Regions from separate parts of the Kitasatospora griseola genome, predicted to be linked through region 2. Evidence: riboswitches for the same ligand, from Rfam matches in the RefSeq annotation. Region 2 holds a riboswitch; each other region holds the start of a gene.

Evidence for each region. Region 2 has a riboswitch for cyclic di-AMP ahead of ACI1MP_RS16250 (transglycosylase family protein). Riboswitches for the same ligand answer to the same signal wherever they lie in the genome.
Region 1: another riboswitch for cyclic di-AMP. It lies ahead of ACI1MP_RS29080 (transglycosylase family protein); the one in region 2 lies ahead of ACI1MP_RS16250 (transglycosylase family protein).
Region 3: another riboswitch for cyclic di-AMP. It lies ahead of ACI1MP_RS27055 (NlpC/P60 family protein); the one in region 2 lies ahead of ACI1MP_RS16250 (transglycosylase family protein).
Region 4: another riboswitch for cyclic di-AMP. It lies ahead of ACI1MP_RS25200 (peptidoglycan DD-metalloendopeptidase family protein); the one in region 2 lies ahead of ACI1MP_RS16250 (transglycosylase family protein).

The regions. Positions count from the first base shown of each region.
Region 1 is NZ_CP173360.1:6,402,555-6,406,673, forward strand. It holds gene ACI1MP_RS29070 (AMP-dependent synthetase/ligase) at 1-847, opposite strand, end outside; gene ACI1MP_RS29075 (hypothetical protein) at 977-1,177, opposite strand; gene ACI1MP_RS29080 (transglycosylase family protein) at 1,312-2,565, opposite strand; cyclic di-AMP (ydaO/yuaA leader) riboswitch at 2,552-2,723, opposite strand; gene ACI1MP_RS29085 (hypothetical protein) at 3,655-4,119, shown strand, end outside.
Region 2 is NZ_CP173360.1:3,630,681-3,634,799, reverse strand. It holds gene ACI1MP_RS16255 (cytochrome P450) at 1-1,102, shown strand, start outside; cyclic di-AMP (ydaO/yuaA leader) riboswitch at 1,354-1,537, shown strand; gene ACI1MP_RS16250 (transglycosylase family protein) at 1,541-2,239, shown strand; gene eno (phosphopyruvate hydratase) at 2,465-3,754, shown strand; gene ACI1MP_RS16240 (septum formation initiator family protein) at 3,884-4,119, shown strand, end outside.
Region 3 is NZ_CP173360.1:5,955,779-5,959,897, forward strand. It holds gene ACI1MP_RS27045 (NYN domain-containing protein) at 1-339, shown strand, start outside; gene ACI1MP_RS27050 (NlpC/P60 family protein) at 533-1,567, shown strand; cyclic di-AMP (ydaO/yuaA leader) riboswitch at 1,930-2,085, shown strand; gene ACI1MP_RS27055 (NlpC/P60 family protein) at 2,096-3,163, shown strand; gene ACI1MP_RS27060 (NlpC/P60 family protein) at 3,375-4,119, shown strand, end outside.
Region 4 is NZ_CP173360.1:5,540,489-5,544,607, reverse strand. It holds tRNA gene ACI1MP_RS25205 (tRNA-Gly) at 1-16, shown strand, start outside; gene ACI1MP_RS25200 (peptidoglycan DD-metalloendopeptidase family protein) at 243-1,244, opposite strand; cyclic di-AMP (ydaO/yuaA leader) riboswitch at 1,247-1,402, opposite strand; gene ACI1MP_RS25195 (hypothetical protein) at 1,775-1,969, opposite strand; gene ACI1MP_RS25190 (PP2C family protein-serine/threonine phosphatase) at 2,358-3,569, opposite strand; gene ACI1MP_RS25185 (GNAT family N-acetyltransferase) at 3,757-4,119, shown strand, end outside.

The sequences.
Region 1 (4,119 bases), 2.8 Mb from region 2:
CGAACCGGATCCGGCCGAAGACGCAGGTCACCTGGATCATCCGGCCCAGCACGTGGGCCAGCGGCAGGAACAGCAGGGTGGACGGCGTCTCGCCGGTGGCGGCGGTGAACACCGGCTCCAGCAGGGCGTGGCAGTTCGCCGCCTCGGTGAGGAAGTTGGCGTGGGTGAGCAGGCAGCCCTTGGGGCGTCCGGTGGTGCCGGAGGTGTAGATCAGGGTGGCCTCGCTGTCCGGGCCGAGCGCCTTCCTGCGCTGCTCCACCTCCCCGGCGGGGACGGTCCTGCCGAGCTCGCCGAGGGTGGCGACGGCGTCCTCGTCCAGCCGCCACAGCGGCACCGTGCCGCCGGTGCGGGCGATCGCCACCGTCAGCACCTCGGCGGTGCCGGCGTCCTCCGCGACCGCCAGCACCGCGCCGGAGTCGCGGAGGATCCACTCGGCCTGCTCGATCGCGGAGGTCGGGTACACCGGCACCACGGACGCGCCGGCCGCCCAGGCCGCGAAGTCCAGCAGCGTCCACTCGTAGCGGGTGCGCGACATCAGGACGATCCGCCCGCCGGGCCGGACCCCGGCGGCGATCAGCCCGCGGGCGGTCGCCGCCACCTGATCGGCGAACTGCCGGGCCGTCACCTGCTGCCAGCCGCCGTCCGGCCGGCGCCTGGTCAGCACCTCGGCGTCCGGCGCCTGCTCGGCGTTGCGGAACGGCAGGTCGGCGAGGCTGCCGGCGTCCGGCGGCGGTACCAGGTGCGGGGTGCGGGCTTCGACGACCCGGCCGTCGGAGCGCAGGACTTCGACGGGCGCACGGTCGCGCAGATGCTCGGCGCGGGCGGCCCGGGCGAGGGGGTGTGCCATCGGCGAACTCCCTTGGGTGGGTGGGGGTCCGCCCAGGGTAGGGACTCGGCCGCGAACTTACTAGACGGTAAGTTCCTTGACAGTAACAGGATTTGACGTGTCGCCGACCGGCCTCGCCCGCCAGGTTGCTCAGCCCTCCTCGACGGACGGCGCCGGGCCGGCGAACCGCTCGCCGTCCCGGCTGCCGCCGGTCCGCGCCCGGGTGCGCCGGCCGGTGGACAGGTAGTCGCGCACCAGCAGCTCCACCGCGTCCTGCGGGCTGCCCACCCCGAGGCGCATCATCGCCTCCAGCGCGAGATCCGCCTCCAGCGTGATCGTCACCTTCGCCATCGCACCGCTCCCCGGTTCTCGGCGGTCTCGCCACCGCTTCCGGCCGACAACAGGCCGCTGCCCCCGGAGCCGACCAGGGTCTCCGGGGGCAGCGGCGTTCACCGTGCGGTGCGTGCGGCGGGGGCTTCCGGGTGTCAGACCCGACCGGCGAAGTCCGGCGCCCAGTTGGCGATGGTCTCGGTCCGCACACCGGACTTCGGGTTGGCGGCCTCGACGTACTTGCCGTCGCCGATGTAGATCGCCACGTGGTAGACGCCCGAGTTGGCGCCGTTGTTCGACCAGAACAGCAGGTCGCCCGGCTGCAGGCTGTTCAGCGAGACCCGGGTCGAGTAGTCGGCCTGGTCCGCGGCGACGCGCGGCAGGCTGATGCCGGCCTGGCGGAACGCCGCCTGGGTCAGGCCCGAGCAGTCCCAGCCGCCGTTGCCGGTGCCGCCGTAGATGTACGGCTGGCCGACCTTGGACAGCGCGAAGTCGATCGCCGCGGCCTTCGACCCGGTCGCCTTGACGGCGGCGGTGGTGGCGGCGGTGGTCGTGGTGGTGGCGGCCGGCTTCGCGGGGGTGCTCGGCTTGGCCGGGGCCGGGGTGCTCGGCGCCGGGGCGTCGGTCTTCCGGTTCGAGCCGTTGGACGAGGAGTTGCCGGCCGGCGCGGACTGCTTGGCCGGAGCCTGGGCGACGGCGACGTTGCCGAGCGCCAGCTGCTGACCCGGGTAGATCATGTCCGGGCCCTCGGCGAGGACGGAGCGGTTCAGCTCGTACAGCTTCTCCCAGCCGCCCTCGACGTTCTGGCGCTGGGCGATGGCGGACAGCCAGTCGCCCGCCACCACGGTGTAGCTGCCGGAGGCCTGGGGGGCCTGCTGGGCCTGCGGCTGGGCCTGCTGGCGCTGCTGCTGGGGCTGGGTCTGCTTCGGGGCCTGCTGGACCTGCGGCTGGGCCGGCTTCGACGCGGTGTCCTGCGACGGCTTGGCGGCGGTGGAGCCCGCGGAGGTGTCGACCTGCGGGGCGGCGCCGCCCTTGGTCAGACCGGCCTGGACCGAGCACACCGGCCAGGCGCCGGGGCCCTGCGAGGCCAGCACCTTCTCGGCGACGGCGATCTGCTGGTCCTTGGTGGCCAGGTCGGCGCGCGGGGCGAACGCGGTGCCGCCGAAGGCGGCCCAGGTGGAGGCGGTGAACTGGAGGCCGCCGTAGAAGCCGTTGCCGGTGTTGATGGACCAGTTGCCGCTGGACTCGCACTGGGCGACCTTGTCCCAGGTGGCCACCGACGCGGCGGAGGCGGTGCCGGCCGCGAGGCCGGGGACGGTGAGGCCGATGCCCACGACACCGGTGGTGGCGATCAGACGGCGGGCGCGCTTGGCGCTGACGGGCAGCATGAAGATGCGTTCCTCTCCCACGCCTGCGAGGTGAGCTGTCGGATTCGGGCTGGAGTTGCCCGGCCGCGCGCACCTCTCGGTGCGCCCGGCTTCACCCCTAGCCCCGGACCGGTCCGTCAGGACCGCCCCAGGGCGACTTACCTGGTTCCCCCGCCCCTGCCGCGGTGCGTTTCGCATGAGCCGGCGCACCCGGCGGCAGGACTCGGCGTTCCGGGTGAGCTGGGTCCGTGTGTCCACGAACGTGGGCAGGAGATTAAGCGGATTTAAGGACGATTAGCAAATGCCAGTGACGGTCGTCACTCGGCTCAGAAAAGACGATCACGGACTCGCTCCGAACTGGTCCCGCGATGTCGGAAACTGCTGACCCCTCAGGCCTGGGTGTGCTACGTCATGAAATGCGAGCTATGTGATGGAGTTCGCAAATGTCCGTATCGATTTTCCACCCCCGGTTTCGTGATGTGGCAGCCCGTGGTCCGAGGCGGCTCGAGCGTTCGTGGGGCACTCCGGGAAATCGGGCGCCGGCCGATTTCTGCGCTTCAGTAATGGTTGATGACGACGCGTCAAATCTGCGACATGTGTGGATGGTTGAAGTAGTCCCGAGTTTCCGATATGTGATTCTGACGGAACCTTAGAGGCTCAATTTTCATGCAGTGACATTGCTTTGACGTGGCATCGAAATCTGAACAGCACTGCTACTGCGGCACGGCGAGGGTCCTGGTCGGGCAGCATGTCGCAGATGTGGGACGGCGGGTCGCGGAGGCCCTTGCCGGACTGCTGGATGCCGCGATCGGATCGGAAGGGCTATTGCTTTGCCTCCGTTCCATCTGTATAAGGATGATCAATCGATCGTCAGTAGGTGGGCTGGCGGCCGCACTTGACCAGCTCTTCACGTTGCCTGCATCGTTCCTTCCCGACTGCTCGCCGATGATCATGGCGAGCCTGTGGGAGGAAAAGATCAAAAGCATGTCAAGAAATCCTGAGTCATCACGTTGTACGGCCGGGTGCCGCAGAGGGGGGACGAGAACTGTTTCGCAGGCAGCCTTCAGTGCCGCTGCGGCACTGTTGCTGATTTCCATATCGGTGCCTTTTGCCGCGGCCGAGCCGACTCCGATGCCCAGTCAGACCGCCGGGGACAATCAGCCCCCCGGTGAGTCCGAGGCCACCAAGGCGATCCGCGCGGCGCTCCAGCAGGCCAAGAGCACCGGCACGCCGGTCCGGATCGACGCGCTGACCACCGAGACCAGCGAGACGTTCGCCGAGACGGACGGCCGGTCGCTCCACTCCGAGAACTTCGCCCAGGACGTCAGGACCAAGCGCACCGGTCAGTGGCAGACCCTCGACACCGCGTTGCGGCCCAAGAGCGACGGCACGATCGTCCCCGCCGTCACCGGCTCCGACCTGGCGCTCTCCGGCGGCGGCAGCGGTCCGCTCGCCACCGTTACCACGGCCGACGGCAAGAAGCTTTCGGTCTCGGCGCCGTTCGCCCTGCCGAAGCCGACGCTGAACGGCTCCAAGGCCACCTACGCCTCGGTCCTGCCCGATGTGGACCTCGAAGTGACGGCCCGTCCGGACGGC
Region 2 (4,119 bases):
CACCCGGTACGCGGACGCCCGGCAGGCGCTGGCCGACTCCCGGCTCTCCAAGAACCCGGCGCACCACAGCGAGCAGGCGCACCGCACCGGCCGGGTGGGCATCCCGGGCGAGCGGCAGGCAGACCTGATGACCCACCTGCTGAACATCGACCCGCCGGACCACACCCGGCTGCGCCGCCTGGTGTCGAAGGCGTTCACGCCGCGCCGGGTCGCCGAGTTCGAACCGCGGGTGCAGCAGCTCACCGACCGGCTGATCGACTCCTTCGCGGAGCGCGGCGAGGCCGACCTGATCCACGAGTTCGCCTTCCCGCTGCCGATCTACGCGATCTGCGACCTGCTGGGCGTCCCCGCCGAGGACCAGGACGACCTGCGCGACTGGGCCGGCATGATGATCCGACACACGGGCGGTAAGCGCGGGGGAGTGGGCCGCGCGGTCAAGCAGATCCGCGGCTACCTGGCCGACCTGATCCACCGCAAGCGGGCCGACCTCGGCGACGACCTGATCTCCGGCCTGATCCGGGCCGGTGACCACGGCGAGCACCTGACCGAGAACGAGGCCGCGGCGATGGCCTTCATTCTGCTCTTCGCGGGGTTCGAAACCACCATCAACCTGGTCGGAAACGGACTTTTCGCCCTGCTTCGCAACCCCGGCCAGCGCACCCTGCTCCAGGACTCGCTGGCCCGCGGCGAGTCGGGCCTGCTGGAGACCGGCATCGAGGAACTGCTGCGCTACGACGGCCCGGTGGAGCTGGCGACCTGGCGGTTCGCCACCCGGCCGCTGACCATCGGAGGGGTGGACATCCCGGTGGGCGATCCGGTGCTGGTGGTGCTGGCCGCGGCGGACCGCGACCCGACCCGGTTCTCCGACGAGAACACCCTGGACCTGGCCCGGGCGGACAATCCGCACCTCGGTTTCGGGCACGGGATCCACTACTGCATCGGCGCGCCGCTCGCCCGGCTCGAAGGGCAGCGCGCGATAGGCACACTGCTGACACGGCTGCCGGACCTCCAGCTCGCCGCCGATCCGGCCGAACTCCGTTGGCGGGGCGGGCTGATCATGCGCGGGCTGCGGGAGCTCCCGGTCTCCTTCACGCCCCGCTGACCCCGGTTTCGACCGCGGCCGACCTGCTCCCGCGCGGGATCGCCAACTGTCGTGCCGGGGGCGCGCGTGCGCCCCCGGACGGGCGAATGCGGACATACATGGACGGTTTGTGCACGAGATGTGAAGGTCCGTAATTTCGGCGTGATACCGGTGATATGAGCTTGTGATTGCTCATCAGCTCTGCTTACTCTCCGATCTGCCCGCAGCCGTGGGCCCCGAACGCGGCACGCCGAGTCCTGTCCACCGCGCCCTCGGGACACCGACCAGGAATTCGGACAGGAGCGGGGGACCCAGGTGTGAACGCCGTAGCAGTTCCGACGGCTTGGGGTGAAGCCGCCCGGGAGCGGACGCAGTCGCGTCCCCGCTCCCCGGCGGCCGGGCCAGCCTCCCGGTCCGAACCCGACAGCTCACCTCGCAGGCGTGCGGAGAGGAAGTCCCATGCTGTTCACCGGTTCCGGCCGTCACCGCCGTAGTACCAAGGCCGAGAAGGTCGTCGCCGCCGCAGGCGTGGCGTCCGTGGGCCTGGCCCTGCCCCTGCTGTCCGCCACCGGAGCGGCCGCCGCGCCCGCCGACACCTGGGACCGCGTCGCCCAGTGCGAGAGCGGCGGCAACTGGGCCATCAACACCGGCAACGGGTACTACGGCGGCCTGCAGTTCTCCTCCTCCACCTGGCGCGCCTACGGCGGCAGCGAGTACGCGTCCCGCGCCGACCAGGCCTCCCGCTCCCAGCAGATCGCGGTGGCCGAGCGGGTGCTCGCCTCCCAGGGCCCCGGCGCCTGGCCGGTCTGCTCGGGCAAGGCCGGCCTGACCAAGGGCGGCGGCAGCGGCTCCCAGGACACCGCCTCCCGCTCGCAGCAGCGCCCGGCCACGCAGCAGCAGCAGTCGACCAAGACGCCGAAGTCCCAGCAGCAGCAGACCCCGAAGGCGCAGCAGCCGCAGCAGGGCCACAAGTCCCCGAAGCCGGCCACCACCTCGCAGGCCGCCGGGAAGTACACCGTGCAGAGCGGTGACACGCTGTCCGGCATCGCCGCCGCGCGGAACCTGTCCGGTGGCTGGGAGCAGCTGTTCCAGGCGAACCGCGACGTGATCGGCGGCAACCCCGACCTGATCGTCCCCGGGCAGGTCCTCTCGATGTGACGCCGCGGAGCGTCGGCCGGCCGGGCTGACGCTCCGTCCGTTCCGGGCGCGCGCCGAGCAGTTCGCGCCGTCCGGAACGGCCCGGTGGCGGGCAAACAGGTGAACTACCAGTGAGTAGCCGGGCCACACGGTGAGACGGGGCCCGGCCGGGCGTGGCCGCAGGCATGTCTGCGGCTAGGCTCTGGGCGTAACGACCACACATCCGCTTCCGCTAGGAGATGCCTCGTGCCGTCCATTGATGTCGTCGTAGCCCGTGAGATCCTCGACTCCCGCGGCAACCCCACGGTCGAGGTCGAGGTCGGTCTCGACGACGGCAGCACCGGTCGCGCGGCTGTCCCGTCGGGCGCCTCCACCGGCGCCTTCGAGGCGCTGGAGCTCCGCGACGGCGACAAGAACCGCTACTTCGGCAAGGGCGTCGAGAAGGCCGTCCTCGCCGTCATCGAGCAGATCGGCCCGGAGCTGGTCGGCTACGACGCCACCGAGCAGCGCCTGATCGACCAGGCCATGCTCGACCTGGACGCCACCCCGGACAAGTCCTCGCTCGGCGCCAACGCCATCCTCGGCGTCTCGCTCGCCGTCGCGCACGCCGCGTCCGAGGCCAGCGACCTGCCGCTGTTCCGCTACCTGGGCGGCCCGAACGCCCACGTGCTGCCGGTCCCGATGATGAACATCCTCAACGGCGGCTCGCACGCGGACTCCAACGTCGACATCCAGGAGTTCATGATCGCCCCGATCGGCGCGGAGTCCTTCTCCGAGGCCGTCCGCTGGGGCGTCGAGGTCTACCACACCCTCAAGGGCGTGCTGAAGGAGCGCGGGCTCTCCACCGGCCTGGGCGACGAGGGCGGCTTCGCCCCGAACCTGGACTCCAACCGCGAGGCCCTCGACCTGATCACCGAGGCCATCAAGAAGGCCGGCTACACCCCGGGCAAGGACGTCGCGCTCGCCCTGGACGTCGCCGCCTCCGAGTTCTACAAGGACGGCGCCTACCAGTTCGAGGGCAAGGCCCTGTCGGCCGCCGAGCTGGTCGAGTACTACGCCGAGCTGGTCGCCGCCTACCCGCTGGTCTCCATCGAGGACCCGCTGGACGAGTCCGACTGGGACGGCTGGAAGGCCATCACCGACAAGCTGGGCGACAAGGTCCAGCTGGTCGGCGACGACCTGTTCGTCACCAACCCGGAGCGCCTGCGCCGGGGCATCGAGACCGGCACCGCCAACGCGCTGCTGGTGAAGGTCAACCAGATCGGCTCGCTCACCGAGACCCTGGACGCCGTCGAGCTGGCCCAGCGCAACGGCTACCGCTGCATGATGTCGCACCGCTCCGGCGAGACCGAGGACGTCACCATCGCCGACCTCGCCGTCGCCACCAACTGCGGCCAGATCAAGACCGGCGCCCCGGCCCGCTCCGAGCGCGTCGCCAAGTACAACCAGCTGCTGCGCATCGAGGAGATCCTCGACGACGCCGCGGAGTACGCGGGCCGCGGCGCGTTCCCGCGCTTCCGCTCTGCGGACAAGTAAGCACAGCCGCCCTGCGGACAAGTAAGCACAGCAAGGGCTGATCCGCCACTGAGCTCGATGTGACCGGTGCCCCGGCCTCCACCGCGTAGGGTGGGCCGGGGCACCGGCATGCGCAGGAGGGGCGACCAGATGGCCAAGTGGAGGATCCCCGGACTGGCGGCGCGCCCGCGCTTCACCAGCCGGGCCACCGTGCTGGTGCTCGTGCTGTGCTCACTGGTGGCGATACTCGCCTACCCCGCCCGGCAGTACATCGCCCAGCGGGGTGAGATCGCCGACCAGCGGGCCAAGGCCGAACACGCCCGCCAGCAGGTCGACGAGCTGCGCCGGGCCAGGGCCCGCTGGCAGGACCCGGAGTACGTCAAGGC
Region 3 (4,119 bases), 2.3 Mb from region 2:
ACCGGCTATCCGCAACTGCCGCTGGAGCAGCAGCGGCTGAGGCTGCTGGGCGGCCTGGCGATGCTGGCCCAGCGGACCCAGGCCGAGGTGACCTGCGTGTTCGACGGCCAGGACCTGGACGTGCCGGTGATCATGGCTCCGCCGCGCGGTGTGCGGGTCCGGTTCAGTCGGACCGGGGAGACCGCGGACGAGCTGATCCGCCGCATGGTGCGGGCCGAGCCGCAGGGCCGGCCGGTGGTGGTGGTCTCCGCCGACAAGGAGGTCGCGGACGGGGTGCGCAAGGCCGGCGCCCGCCCGGTGGCCTCGGTGCTGCTGCTGAACCGGCTGTCGCGCAGCTGATCGAGTTGACGGGCGGTCAGCGGCGTTGAAGCGTCCGGAGTGTGTCGGTGTGGTGAAAGGGGGCGGAGAAGCCCATTCGGGAGCCCCCCGGGAGTGGACGCGGAGGTAGGGACTTCACTAGGGTCTGGCGTCAAACCTATATTCCGGACTATCGCCTGATCGGGTGAGTCCAGCAGGAAGAAGGAGCACCGCCGTGGCCTCCCACCGCCGTCCCAAGCAGCCGAGTCGCGCCCGGGTGACCGTGCTGACCGCTGCCGCCGCGACCGCGGTCGCCCTGTCGGCCCAGGTGAGTGCGCACGCCGCGCCGGCCCAGCCGAACAAGGACGAGGTCAAGGCGCAGGTCGACAAGCTGCTGGAGGAGCAGGAGCAGGCCGCCGAGAAGTACAACGGCGCCAAGGAGAAGGCCGACCAGCTGCGCAAGCAGGCCGACCAGCTGCAGGACCAGGTGGCCCGCGGCCAGGAGCAGCTGACCGAGCTGGCCTCCGGGCTGGCGGCGGTGGCCGGCGACCAGTACCGGCACGCGGGCATCGACCCGTCGATGCAGCTGATGCTCTCCTCCGACCCGGACAAGTACCTGGACCAGGCGTCCTCCTTCGACCAGGCGGCCAGCACCCAGGCCGCCACGCTGAAGTCGCTGGAGGACCAGCAGCGCCGGCTGGACCAGCAGAAGCAGGAGGCGGCGACCGTCCTGGCCGAGCTGGACAGCTCCACCCAGGCGCTCAACGACGCCAAGAACGACGTGCAGAGCAAGCTCCAGGAGGCGCAGAAGCTGCTCAGCCAGCTCTCCGCCACCGACCGGGCCGCGATCCTGCGCGGCGGCGGCGCAGCCTCGCGCGGCGCCGACCGGGTCGACCTGGGCAGCCTGCCGAAGGCCGCCGGCTACGCCGGCGTCGCGGTGCAGCGGGCGCTCGACAAGCGCGGCTCGGCCTACGTGTGGGGCGCGACCGGCCCGAGCACCTTCGACTGCTCCGGCCTGATGGTGTGGGCGTACGCGCAGGCCGGCGTCTCGCTGCCGCGCACCTCGCAGTCGCAGGCCGGCGTGGGCACCAACGTGGGCAAGGACTGGCACAACGCGCAGCCCGGTGACCTGGTGGTCTACTACAACGACGCGCACCACGTGGGCATGTACGTCGGCAACGGCATGGTGGTGCACGCGCCGCGCACCGGCGACGTGGTGAAGCTGATGGCCGCGGACACCCTGCCGATCCTCACCATCCGCCGGGTCTGACGGTCCGACAATCCGGACATACGCCCCAGAGGGCGACAACTGACGCGCCGTGACACGCCCGGACGGGTCGAGATTCCACTGTGATCTCGAACACGTCCGGGCGTTGTGTTTTTCGATGGAACGAAGGGAAATGCTGCGCACTGTGCAACGAATCCCTTACGTTCGGTCATTTCCGTAATCGAAATTGACTCAGATTCAGATTTTTTTCGGACAAGGATTTGAACCGATCACGGATCGGTTACTAGGGTCTTGGTTCGACCGCCGCAGAGTCGATCGCCCAAGGGGGGCGACGGTGGGGGTCGCCGCCGAGTCCGTGACACAGCGGGCGGATCGTCAGAACGAGGTCCGCCGACGGGGATACCCCTGCGGGGGTGCTGTCGAACGGAGCCGGGGAACCACGTTCCCCCGGGGTGAATCGGCGCCGGGCCGGCCGCGACAGCGGTCGGTGAAGCGCTGTAGGGCATCTCTTCCGGCCCGAACCCGTCAGCTCACCCGGTAGGCGGTGTGAGGAAGAAGGAGTCCGCCTTCGTGGCGTCCCATCGCCGTCCCAAGCCCGTCGGCCGTGCCCGGGTCTCGATTCTCACTGCCGCTGCCGCCACCGCCGTCGCGCTCTCCGCGCAGACCGGCGCGCACGCCGACCCGGCGCCCACCAAGGACCAGGTCAAGCAGCAGGTCGACCAGCTCAACGAGCAGGCCGAGGTGAAGACCGAGGCGCTCAACGCCTCCGTCGAGAAGCAGCAGAACCTGCAGAAGCAGGTCACCCAGTTGCAGGACCAGCTGGCCCGCCAGCAGGACCAGGTGACCACCGTTCAGGACAGCCTGGCCAACATCGCCGCCGAGCAGTACCGCAACGGCGGCATCTCGCAGACCATGCAGCTGATGCTCTCCAGCAGCCCGGACGCCTTCCTCGGGCAGGCCGGCACGCTCAACACGGTCGGCGCCACCCAGGCGGACCTGCTGAAGAGCTTCAAGGCCGAGCAGGCCAAGCTGGACGGGCAGCGCAAGGAGGCCGAGCAGAAGCTCGCCGAGCTGGACACCACCACGAAGGCCCTCCAGGCCGACAAGGAGGACGTCCAGGCCAAGCTGGCCAAGGCGCAGGACCTGCTCAACACGCTCACCCAGAAGGAGCGCGACGAGCTCGCCGCGGCCGAGGCCAAGGCCGCCGACGCCTCCCGCAGCCAGGCCGAGCGGGCCTCCCGCGACACCGCCCGGACCGACCTCGCCGCCCCGGTGCAGGCTCCGGCCGGCTACGCGGGCGCCGCGATGAGCGCCGCGCTGTCCAAGCTGGGCAGCTGGTACTCCTACGGCGCGGCCGGCCCGAGCACCTTCGACTGCTCCGGTCTGATGCAGTGGGCCTACGCCCAAGCGGGTGTGTCGATCCCGCGCACCTCGCAGGCCCAGGCGGGTGCCGGCACCAACATCGGCACCAACATCGCCAACGCCCGACCGGGTGACCTGATCATCTACTACGGCGACCAGCACCACGTCGGCATGTACGTCGGCAACGGGCAGATCGTGCACGCCCCGCACACTGGCGCGCAGGTCCGCTACGAGTCCGCCACCGTGATGCCGATCACCAAGATCGTCCGGATCTGACGGCTCCTTCGAGCGCCCGGCCCGGCACCCCGCACAGGGGGTGCCGGGCCGCACTCGTTCCGGTGTCCGATTCGCGGTCGAATATTCGAGGTTGTCAGGGTTTGGACTGGATCCTTCCGACTCGCTAACCTCTGGCCCGGCCCCCCGTGCGGACGGCCGCCCGACCGGCGGGCGGCGGCGGAGGCCGGCCGCAGGAACGGAGTCGTCGCACGTGTCCGTGCACCGTCGCCCCCCACTGCCCGGTGTCCAGCGCCTCGCCCGCGCCCTGGCGCTCACCGCCGCCGCGACCGGCGTCCTCCACCTCGGCGTCGCCCCGGCCGGCGCCGCGCCGACCGACCCGCCCGACCGCACCGACGTCAAGGCGCAGGTCGACCAGCTGTACGAGGAGGCCGAGCAGGCGAACGAGAAGTACAACGCGGCCCAGGAGCAGCAGCGAAGGCTGCAACGCGAGGCCGGCGCCCTGCAGAGCCAGGTCGCGGCCGGGCAGGACGACCTCAACCGGCTGCGCGGCGACCTCGGGGCGGTGGTCGCCGCCCAGTACCGCACCCAGGGCCTCGACCCCACCCTGCGGCTGATGCTCGACAAGGACCCGGCGTCCTACCTGGCCGGCGCCCGCGCCCTCGGCCAGGCCACCGAGCGGCAGAACGAGACCCTGCGCGAGCTGCACGAACGGCAGCGCCGACTGGACCAGCGACGCCAGGAGGCCACCGCCAAGCTCGACGAACTGGAACAGGCCCGGCAGCGCCTGGCCGCCGCCAAGGACGAGGTCCACAGCCGGCTCGCCCGGGCCCAGCGGCTGCTGGGCGGCCTCAGCGCCGCCGAGCGGGTCCGGCTGGCCGACGACGACGCCCGGGACGCCCAGGACCGCGCCACCCGCGGCACCGACCGGCTCGACCTCGGCGACCTGCCCCCCGCGTCCGACCGCGCCGCGGCCGCGCTGAACGCCGCCGTCTCGA
Region 4 (4,119 bases), 1.9 Mb from region 2:
CTCGTCACCCGCTCCAGCAGGCCGACGGCCCCGACTGCCCACGCAGTCGGGGCCGTCGGCGTTTCGGCCGGTCACCCCCTCGGCGACACCCCTCGACCACGCGCCCGGCCGCACCCCTCGACCCCCCTGCCGCACCCCGCTGCCGCACCCCGGCCGCCCGCCCGGAGCGCCGCACCCCGGGCAGCCCGAAGGCCCCGGGCGGCCGGGTGGCTGCGCGGGGCCTTCGGGGGGTGAGGCGTGGATCAGACGTTGACGCCGTGGGCCGCCAGGTAGGCGACGGGGTCGATGTCGGAGCCGTAGTCCGGGGTGGTGCGGATCTCGAAGTGCAGGTGCGGGCCGGTGACGTTGCCGGTGGCGCCGGAGAGGCCGATCTGCTGGCCCGCCGTCACGGCCTGGCCGGCCGAGACGGAGATCGAGGACAGGTGGGCGTACTGGGCGTACTTGCCGTCGGCCAGCTTGATGACGACCTGGTTGCCGTAGGCGCCGCCGTTGCCGGCCGAGACCACGGTGCCCGCGGCGACGGCCTTGAGGCTGGTGCCGGTGGCGACCGGGAAGTCGATGCCGGTGTGGTAGCCGCTGGACCAGTTGGAGCCGGCCACCTTGTAACCGGTGGTGACCTTGCCCGGCGCGGGGGCCACGTACGCGGCGTTGGCGCTGGTGGTCGCGGCGACCGGAGCGACCGGCACGGTGGTGACGGCCGGAGCCGGGGTCGACGCCTTCGGGGCCGGGGCCGCCTGCTGGGTCTTGGCGGTGTCGGCGACGGCCGGCTTCGTGACGGTGACGGCCGGCTTGGTGGCGGGCTTCGGCGCAGCGGCGGGCTTCGGCGCGGCGGCGGGCTTCGCGGCGGTGTCCGAGGAGGTGGACTTGGCGGCCGGGGCCTTCGCGGGGGCGGCGGCCTGGCCGTTGATGGTCAGCTGCTGGCCGGGGAAGATCAGGTCGGGGTTGCCGCCGACCACGGAGTGGTTGTCCTGGTAGAGCTTCTCCCAGCCGCCGTCCACGTGCTGCGCGGCAGCGATCTTGGACAGGGTGTCGCCGGAGACGACCCGGTAGTCGTGCGCGGAGGCGACCGGCGTCGCGTCCGTCGAGACCTGGGACGCCGGGCGGTTGGCGCCCTGCTCGGTGGCGGTGTGCGCGGAGGCGGCGGTGACCGGGAGACCGATCGCGGCGCCGGCCACACCGGCGGCGATGGCGATGCGGGCGACGGTGGCCAGGCGCGGCTTGCGGTGCTTGCCCTGAACGGACATGAAGCATTCCTCTCCGACGCCTGCGAGGTGAGCTGTCGGGTTCGGGCGAGAGTTGCCCGGCCGCAGAACTGCGGCTTCACCCCGAGCCGTTCCCGGATGTTCCCGGGCCCGGCGACTTACCTGTGGTTCCCCCGCTCCTGCCGTGGCGTGGTATCTGGTCGGCACCGGACGACGGCAGGACTAGGCGTTCCGTCCGGTGGCCCGCCCGGTCACTGGCCGGGCTGCGGACGAAGCAAATCCCACGGCCCGCGAGGCTGGCAAACGCCGACCGGCCCCGTTCCCAAGATCGGGAAGGGGCTGACGGTCCACCAGGTCACGCGGTGTCGACCGGGCCGCTGCGGTGCGCGTACGGGATCATGACGGTGCGCACACGAACCCCGCACGGTGGGCGACCTCGGCCACCGTGCGCGTTCGGTCGCGGACCCGGCGTGACGCCGTGGGTGACCCTGGTCACCTGCGGGCAGGCCGAATGGACGGTGCGGGGGTGCCTCCCGCCCGTCGTGGCGTGTCGCCGGAGAGCCGACGCGGCGTCAACCCGCGATCGAGGCGATGGCCTTGGAGACCGAGGTGAGGAACTGCTGGATCGGGCCGGCCATGGTCGACTGGCTCAGCATGAAGCCGAACAGGGCGGCGACGATGGCGTGCCCGGACTTCAGCTGCTTGTTGCGAATGAAGATCGCGACGATGATGCCGAACAGGACAAGCGCGGAGACGGAGAAGGCCACCGGGACTCACTTCCTCGATTCGTGGCGGGGGTTCGGGTGAAAGCCGGCGATGGCTCCCAGGCGGAAACCGGCCCCAGCCCCCCGTGTCCCCACCACTCCATCCGGACTCAGTGTGGTCGCTCGTGCGGAGTGCGTAAAGAACTTGCCCGGGGCTCCTGCGCCCGAACCCGCCTGGTAGGACTGATTTTCGCCGACCGCGACGATAGCGGACGGGTTCTGACGGCCCGTCGGCGGGCGGCGGTCCGCGCAGGCCGGCGCGGTAAACCGGCAGGCAGATCCGGTGTCACCGGTCGGCCCGGACGCCGCACCGGAATTGGCCGAAGATCAACGCCCGGGTTTGACACTCCGTGGACACTCCGCGCTCACCGGGTCTGCACTCGCCGCGGGTTCAGCGGCGCCAGATCAGCAGCACCGCGCGGTCGTCGTTGACGTGCTTGGCGACGGTGTCGATCAGCCGGACCGCCGCCCCGGACCGGATCGCCGCCGGTGCGGCGGCGACCAGCCGGTCGGCCTCGCCCATCAGCCGGTCCATGCCCTCGGCGAGGTCGCGGCCGGGGATCTCCACCATGCCGTCGGTGCACAGCATCAGGACGTCGCCGGGGCCGAGGGTGCCGCGCACCCCCTCGAACTTGGCTTCGTCGTAGACGCCGAGCAGCGGGCCCTCGGCCTCCTTGACCTCCCAGTAACCGGCCCCCGCGAGGCGGTGCATGCCGGGCAGGTGTCCGGCGGAGAGCAGTTCGTACTCGCCGGTGTCCAGGTCCACCACCAGGTGGACGGCGGTGGCGAAGCCCTCTGCCCAGTCCTGGCGCAGCAGGTAACCGTTGGCGGCGGGCAGGAAGTCGTGGGCGGGCAGCGAGCCGAGCAGTCCGCCGAAGGCGCCGGACAGCAGCAGCGAGCGGCTGCCGGCGTCCATGCCCTTGCCGGAGACGTCGGCGAGGACGACTTCGAGCACCCGCCCGCCGGGGCCGGTGCGGGCGGCGGCCATGAAGTCGCCGGAGAAGGACTGGCCGCCGGCCGGGCGCAGCGCGGTGTCGGTGTGCCAGCCGTCGGGCAGTTGCGGGATGCGGCCCTGGACCCGGATCCGCTCGCGCAGGTCGAACAGCATGGTGGAGCCGCCCCGCCAGGGCACGCCGATCCGGCGGCGGAACTGGGCGACCAGCAGCCCGGCGACGCCGACCGCGCCGACCACCAGGGCGGCACCCGGGGTCACGCCGTGGGTGTAGGCCTCGGGCTGCGCGCTGGCGACGCGCTCCCCGGTGTGCACCAGGGACTCGGCGATCAGCCCGCCCGCCGCGACGGCGTACAGCAGCACCAGGGTGCCGGGGCGCAGCAGCAGGGCGCCGGCCAGCACCGGCAGCACCAGGGCGGTGGGTGGGGCCCAGTCGGGGATCGCGATGTTCAGCAGCACCAGCACGGGCACGGCGAGGGCGAGGGCGGCGAACGCCCACCAGTCGGCGCCGTCGCCGCGGAAGTAGTCGACGCCGGTGCGGCGCAGCCTGCGTCGGGCCCGGTACAGCGCAGCGCGCAGCCGGGCCGTCACGGGCTCGCGGGGCGGTCTGCCGCCCCGGCCCGTCGCTCCGGTGCGCGCGCTGTCGGCCATGGGGACCGACCTTATCCACCGGCGGTGCCCGCGTCGACGGCCCGGGTGGCACCGAGTGCAACGAGAGCGGCACGCTCCGGTGGGTTTCGGCCGCGGGCGCCGCGACGGGGAGCACCGGAGACCGGAGACCGGCATGGGCGCGACAAATCGGTCGCACGCTTCCGGTTCGGGTGGTAGGCAGGGCCTCATGACGATTCGACACCCCGAACTGACCCTGCGGCCGTTGCGCGTCGAGGAGTGGGAGACCTGGTACAGCACCCTGGACGTGGCGTTCGGCGGCGGCGGGGAGGCCCCCGCGGAGCGCGCGCTGTGGCACGAGTTGACGGAGGTGGAGCGTTCGCTGGCGATCTGCGAGGGCGAGCGCATCGTCGGCGGCGGCTCGGCGTTCAGCTTCCGACTGGTGGTGCCGGGCGGCGCGGTGGTCCCGGCGGCGGGCGTGACGATGGTGGGCGTGCTGCCCACCCACCGGCGCCGGGGCGCGCTGACCGCCATGATGCGCCGTCAGTTGGCGGACGTGCGGGCGGCCGGGGAGTCGCTGGCGGTGCTGACG